One region of the Pseudoxanthobacter sp. M-2 genome, then DNA from elsewhere that is predicted to be linked to it. Evidence: predicted binding sites of a transcription regulator. Region 1 holds the regulator's gene; the other holds the start of a gene.
What was found. Region 1 encodes PhoB, which activates phosphate uptake and scavenging genes when phosphate is short. Its sites were predicted from a motif close to TGTCATNNANCTGTCAT; they were not measured.

Region 1 (3,401 bases):
GAGGCGCCGAAGCCGCCGTCGAGCAAGGCTCCGTCGACCGGGACCGCGCCGGCGAGAGCGTCCGTCGCCGAGGCGAACGGCGCGAAGGCCCATGGTGCGGCGGCCAACGGTGCGAAGCCCAACGGTGCAATGCCCAACGGTGCGACGGCCAACGGTGCAAAGGTCGCGACGACCCGGGGCGCGGAGCGCAAGCCATCGCCGGTGAAGGCCTCACCGAAGGCGGAGACGGCCAAGGCCGCGCCCGCCAAGCCAGCCGCCGAGCCCGCTGCCAGGGCCGCCGCCAAGCCTGCCGCTGCCAAAGCGGCCGCCGCCAAGCCTGCCAAGGCCGCGGCAGCGAAGCCTCGTGCGGTGAAGGCGGCGACGCTGTCGGAGATCGTGCTGAAGAAGCCGGCCGGAAACCCGGACGACCTCACCCGCATTCGCGGCATCGGCGCCAAGCTCGCCGAGACGCTGCACGGGCTCGGCATCTTCCACTTCTCGCAGCTGTCGGCGCTGAGCGCCAAGGCGGCCGAGGAACTCGATGCCAAGCTGTCGTTCCCCGGCCGCATCCGGCGCGACGACTGGATCGGCCAGGCGAAGGCGCTCGCCGGCGGCGCCTGAGGCCGCGCCGTCCCTGCGAGGCGGACACGCGGCTACCCCGCGCGTCCGATTTCGATGGTCGCTCCTCTTGTAGAGGAGCCGTGGCCTTCCCAAATCCTTGCCTGTATTCGTGAGGAGGACCACAGAGACCATGACCAACACTCTTGCACTCCGGCCGGGTTGGACGCCGCTCACCATCGGCTTGATGGTGCTCGGGTTCATCGTGTTCTGGCCGCTCGGATTCGCCATGCTGGCCTACATCTTGTGGGGCGATCGCCTGCACAGGATGGCGAGCGATGCCGGCGAGAGCTTCCGGGCGAATGGTTGGGGCTGCGCGGGCTCCCGCTCGATGCGCACCGCCGCAACCAGCTTCTCGGCCACCGGTAACGTCGCCTTCGACGAGTATCGCAAGCGCGAGATCGAGCGGATCGAGGCCGAGCGCCGCAAGCTCGACGAGATGCGCGCGGAGTTCGACAGCTACCTCGCGGAGCTGCGCCGGGCGAAGGACAAGGAAGAGTTCGACCGCTTCATGTCCGATCGCGATCGGCGTGAGCGCGAGGGCGGCGCGGCCTGATCAGGCGCACACCCAGGTCGAACGACACCGGACGAAAACGACGCGGGGCGCCCCATGGGGCGCCCCGTTTGCATTTCGCCGCGGCTTAAGGCGGGGGAGGCGGGCGGACGGCCCTCAGCGGACGGCGGCGGCGGCGAACTGGTCGTCGAAGGCGTAGCCGGAGCCGCGGACGGTGCGGATCGGGTCCTTCGACTTGCCGCGGTTGACCGCCTTGCGCAGCCGGCCGATGTGGACGTCGACGGTGCGCTCGTCGACATAGACGTCGTGGCCCCAGACGCCGTCGAGGAGCTGCTCGCGCGAGAACACGCGGCCGGGCGACTGCATCAGGAACTCGAGCAGGCGGAACTCGGTCGGGCCGAGGTGGATCTCGCGGCCAGCGCGGCGGACGCGGTGGGTCTCGCGGTCGACCTCGATGTCGCCGCCCTTCAGCACCGTGCTGACCACCTCGGGCTTCGCCCGCCGCAGCATGGCGCGGACGCGGGCCATCAGTTCGGCGACGGAGAACGGCTTCACCACGTAGTCGTCGGCACCGGTGGCGAGGCCGCGGATGCGCTCGGCCTCCTCGCCGCGCGCCGTCAGCATGATGATCGGCAGCCGCGCCGTCTCCTCGCGGGCGCGCAGGCGCCGGCAGAGCTCGATGCCGGACAGGCCGGGCAGCATCCAGTCGAGCAGCAGGAGGTCGGGCTGCACCTCCATCAGGCGCACCTCGGCCTCGTCGCCGCGGTCGCAGGTCTCGACCGCGAAGCCCTCGGATTCGAGGTTGTAGCGGAGCAGCAGCGTCAGCGGCTCCTCATCCTCGACGATCATCACCTTCGGCATCGCCGCCATGCTGCGTCGGTCCAATCGGGGGTGGGCGGTCATCGCGTACCGAAGTCGGCGGGCGTCAGGCTCGATTCGTCGAGCTTCGGACGATCGTCGGCGAGCTGCTGCCCGGTCACCTGGTAGTAGACGTTCTCGGCGATGTTGGTGGCGTGGTCACCGATGCGCTCGATGTTCTTCGCGCAGAAGAGCAGGTGCGTGCAGAAGGTGATGTTGCGCGGATCCTCCATCATGTAGGTGAGGAGCTCGCGGAACAGCGAGGTGTACATCTGGTCGATCTCGTTGTCGCGGTCGCGGATGGCGAGCGCGGAGGCGGCGTCCTTGCCGGTGTAGGCGTCGATGACGGCCTTCACCTGCTCGAGCGCGATCTCGGAGATGTGCTCGACGCCGAGGGCGAGCCGCTTCGGGTGGAAGTGGCCGTCGATGGCGGCGACGCGCTTGGCGATGTTCTTGGCGAGGTCGCCGATGCGCTCCATGTCGATGGAGACGCGCAGCGCGGTGACGACGTCGCGCAGGTCGCGGGCCATCGGCTGGCGGCGCGCGATCAGGCTGATGGTCTCCTCCTCGACCCGCCGCTGCAGGGCGTCGAGGCGCAGGTCGGTGGCGATCACCGACTGGGCGAGGTGGGTATCGACCCGCACCAGCGCGGTCACGGCATCGACGAGCATGCGCTCGGCGAGCCCGCCCATCTCGGCGATGGTGCCGGCGATGCCGGTGAGCTCGTCGTCATAGGCTGCAACGATGTGCTCGGACATATCTGTTTACTCCCCGCGCCCGGACCCGTGCGCCGCCGGCTCAGCCGAAGCGGCCCGTGATGTAGTCCTGGGTGCGCCGTTCCTTCGGATTGGTGAAGATCATGTCGGTCGGCCCCTCCTCGACGAGATCGCCGAGGTGGAAGAAGGCCGTCTTCTGCGAGACGCGTGCCGCCTGCTGCATCGAGTGGGTGACGATGACGATGGTGAAGTTCTCACGCAGTTCGTCGATCAGTTCCTCGATGCGGGCGGTGGCGATCGGGTCGAGGGCCGAGCAGGGCTCGTCCATCAGGATCACCTCGGGGCCCACCGCGATGGCGCGGGCGATGCAGAGGCGCTGCTGCTGGCCGCCCGACAGGCCGGTGCCGGACTCGTTCAGCCGGTCCTTCACCTCCTCGAACAGGCCCGCCTTGCGCAGGCTCGAGGCGACGATGTCGTCGAGCTCGGACTTCGAGGCGGCGATGCCGTGGATGCGCGGGCCGTAGGCGACGTTCTCGTAGATCGACTTCGGGAACGGGTTCGGCTTCTGGAACACCATGCCGACGCGGGCGCGCAACTGCACGACGTCGAGGCTCGGATCGTAGATATCGAGGCCGTCGATGGCGATCTTGCCGGTCACCCGGGCCGAGGCGATGGTGTCGTTCATGCGGTTGAAGCAGCGCAGGAACGTCGACTTG
Region 2 (3,401 bases), on a different contig from region 1:
TCGGGGGACCGCATCGTCGCCACCGGCAAGGTGGTGCAGCGGACGTGGACGCTCTATCTCGCCCACATCGCGCTGATGCTGGCGGCTGTCGCCATGTTCTTCGCCGCGGCGATCCACTTCAAGGACACCCATTGGCTCGAGGCCTACGGGCTCGACGTGCTGTCGACCGAGCCGGTGCGTGGCTACATCGGCCTGGTCACGATGGGCCACCAGATCGGCTACTTCAACATCCTGCCGCTTTACGTGGCGCTGTTCGCGATGCTGCCGGCGATCCTGTGGCTGGCGACCCGCAACATCTGGCTGCCGCTCGCAGCCTCCGTCGGGCTCTATCTGTTCAGCCACCTCGCCGAGGTGCGGCTGCCGACTTATCCGACGAGCTTCCCGTGGTTCTTCGAACCGCTGCGCTGGCAGCTCCTGTTCACCATCGGCTTCGTCGCCGGCGTGTTCTACCGCTCCGGCCGGCCGATCGGCTTCAACCCGGTCGCCTACGGGATCGCGCTCGCGGTGGTGGCGGGCGGCGCTGCCGTGGCCCTGTTCGGCCTCTATCCGCAGGAAGGCGCGCTGCCGCTGCCGGCCTTCCTGGTGTCGTTCGACAAGTCGTCGATGCCGCTGCCGAGGCTCGCCCACGTGCTGGCGCTCGTCTACGTCGTCGCCTATGCGCCCTACGGCCTGTTCGACCGGATGGTGGCGCGGCTCGGACCGAACACCGCGGCCGTGCGTATCGGCCGGCACGGGCTGGCGCTGTTCTGCTTCGGCTCGCTCGCGGCGGTGCTGGGTCAGATCGTCGTGCGCGCCGCTGGTGGCGACCCTTGGGTCGCGGCGGCGTTTGTGGCGGCCGGCGTGCTCGCCCACGTGGTGGTGGCGACGGGCCTCGACGCGTGGCGGTCGCGGGTGGCGGGCGCCCGCGGCGGCGCTGCGCCGGCTCCTGCGGCTGCGACCGTACCGGCCCGCGCCGCGGTGACCTCGTCTGGCTGATCCCTGCGATCACGCGTCATCGGACGCGTGATCGCCGGCGGCTCTCAGACGACGGGCGCCGTCCGCAGCGGGGACCGGATGGCCGTCTCGGGCACAGTGGACTGGCCGGGCTGGACGGCGAGCGCGCCCGCCGGCGCGAGGGCCGGAAGCGCGGCGTCACGACCGCCGGCCGGAAAGCTCGCCACAGTCGCCGTCAACGCGAGGCCGATGGCGAGCACGAGGGCCGCGGCAACGGCGGCCGGTAGAGGCAGAGACACGATCCTGACACCTCCGAGCCCGGCCCCGCATGCGGGGCGGACCGAATCACCCTTGCCGCCAAACTACTCGCGATTGCGGCACCCGCCGGGGCGGAATTGCGGCGCGACCGTCACGATTACGGCGACAGCGGGGCGCCTGGCCGCAGCCGAGGGGTGGATGTCGGGGATAAGTTCGAGGAGCCTGTGGATGGAGGCGCGCAGGCCGGGGAGAGACGCCTTCGCGTTCGCTCTCGCGCGTTCCCGGCTCGAAAAGAGCGCCAAGGCGTCACCGGCCGCCGGCGAATGGTGAGCCGACGGCGGCCCCGCTGGTGACGTGTGCTTCCGAGACGTCGGCGCGGCGACGTCTGTCGACAGGGTCGTGAGGCCTGAGGCGTTGGAGACCCGTGGAGTCGGCGGACGGCCGCGCCGGATGCCTCAGTGGACGGACATCGGCGCCTTCAGGCGCTCGATCTGCTCCTTCAGCGCGAGCTTCTTGCGCTTGAGTTCGGTCACCCGGATTTCGTCGACACTGGGATGAGCGCTTGCGTCGACGATCTCGCGATCGAGGGCGGCGTGTCGACGCTGCAGCTCGGCGATGTGCGACTCCATGGACATGAACTCGACCTCCGTGCTTGGACTTTGACGACAACAGTGTGACACGAAACGGCGCCTCTGTCGAAGCGTGGCCCGTTGCGGTGGCCATGGGGGCACCGCCCCGCGACGCCGTCTCCGGGGCGCTTCCCGCGCCTTGATCGGGCGTCGACGGAGGCGGCGCGAGGGGTGCGCGGCACGCCGCCCCCCTCTCATCCCGGACCCGCCAAAAGCGGCGTGGAGCGTGTTGCAATCACCATCGCGATGGTGCATAGAGGCGCCGCTCCGGCTCGGCCGGACGCATGGATGCGGGCGTAGCTCAGGGGTAGAGCACAACCTTGCCAAGGTTGGGGTCGTGGGTTCGAATCCCATCGCCCGCTCCAAATACACTTCAATTCTTCGGCACTGACTGCCGTTCGCCTTCGGGCGATGCGGTTGCCTTGTGCCGCGACGCGGGCCGGCATTCGTCTGCCGGTCGAAACGCCGCCGCGGCGTAGCCCCGGCACCGCTCCCGTCTCCCCAGAAAGCGCGATGGCCACGAGGCCCGCGGCGTGACCCTCCGCGGCCGCCTTTCGCTGCACCATCACTTGCAAAAAAATGAAATCGACTTTATCTAGCTTTGCGACACCGCCTTCTGGGCGGAGGTCGCCGGCGCGCCGCCTGAGCCGCGACGACACCGAGGAGTTCCGAATGCCACAGACGCCCGAAGTGACCGGCTTCCACGACCCGCGCACCGGCTCGGTCCAGTATGTGGTGGCCGATCCCGCGACGAAGGCGTGCGCCATCATCGACCCGGTGCACGACTTCGACGAGAAGTCCGGGCAGACGGCGACGCGCCACGCCGACCGTCTCCTCGCCTTCGTGGCGGAGCGTGGCTACCGGCTCGCCTGGATCCTCGACACCCACCCCCACGCCGACCACTTCTCCGCCGCCGGCTATCTGAAGCAGCGGACCGGCGCGCCCACGGCCATCGGTGCCCGGGTCACCGAGGTGCAGGCGCTGTGGAAGGACTTCTACAACTGGCCCGGCTTTCCCGCCGACGGGTCGCAGTGGGACCGCCTGTTCGCCGACGGCGAGCACTTCCGGCTCGGCGAGATCGACGTCGCGGTGATGCACTCGCCCGGCCACACGCTCGCCTCGGTCACCTATGTGATCGGCGATGCGGCCTTCGTGCACGACACCCTGTTCATGCCCGACAGCGGCACGGCGCGCTGCGACTTCCCCGGCGGCAGCGCCGCGGCGCTGTGGCGGTCGATCCAGGCGATCCTGGCGCTGCCCGACGGGACCCGCCTCTTCACCGGTCACGACTATGAGCCGAACGGCCGGCCGGCGCGCTGGGAATCCAGCGTCGCCGAGCAGAAGGCCTCGAACATCCACCTGACGCGCTACCCGACGGAGGCGGCCTTCGTCGCCGCCCGCGAGGCGCGCGACCGCACGCTGCCGATGCCGAAGCTGATCCTGCACGCCCTGCAGGTGAACACCAACGGCGGCCGCCTGCCGGAGCCGGAATCGAATGGCCGCCGCTACCTGAAGATCCCGCTCGACCTGCTCGGCGGCCCGTGGGGATGACGGCGATGGACACTCTGGCGCCGGACGTCG

Region 2: a site for PhoB is predicted at 1,854-1,870, ahead of RUR49_RS02460 (YdcH family protein). Genes of this name have one in related genera too.

The regions. Positions count from the first base shown of each region.
Region 1 is NZ_JAWDIR010000011.1:232,166-235,566, forward strand. Features, by position in the region: gene phaZ (polyhydroxyalkanoate depolymerase) at 1-600, shown strand, start outside; gene RUR49_RS06130 (DUF2852 domain-containing protein) at 731-1,153, shown strand; gene phoB (phosphate regulon transcriptional regulator PhoB) at 1,268-1,972, opposite strand; gene phoU (phosphate signaling complex protein PhoU) at 2,011-2,727, opposite strand; gene pstB (phosphate ABC transporter ATP-binding protein PstB) at 2,768-3,401, opposite strand, start outside.
Region 2 is NZ_JAWDIR010000003.1:127,425-130,825, reverse strand. Features, by position in the region: gene RUR49_RS02470 (OpgC family protein) at 1-975, shown strand, start outside; gene RUR49_RS02465 (hypothetical protein) at 1,020-1,232, opposite strand; gene RUR49_RS02460 (YdcH family protein) at 1,647-1,826, opposite strand; tRNA gene RUR49_RS02455 (tRNA-Gly) at 2,111-2,185, shown strand; gene RUR49_RS02450 (MBL fold metallo-hydrolase) at 2,493-3,371, shown strand; gene RUR49_RS02445 (ArsR/SmtB family transcription factor) at 3,377-3,401, shown strand, end outside.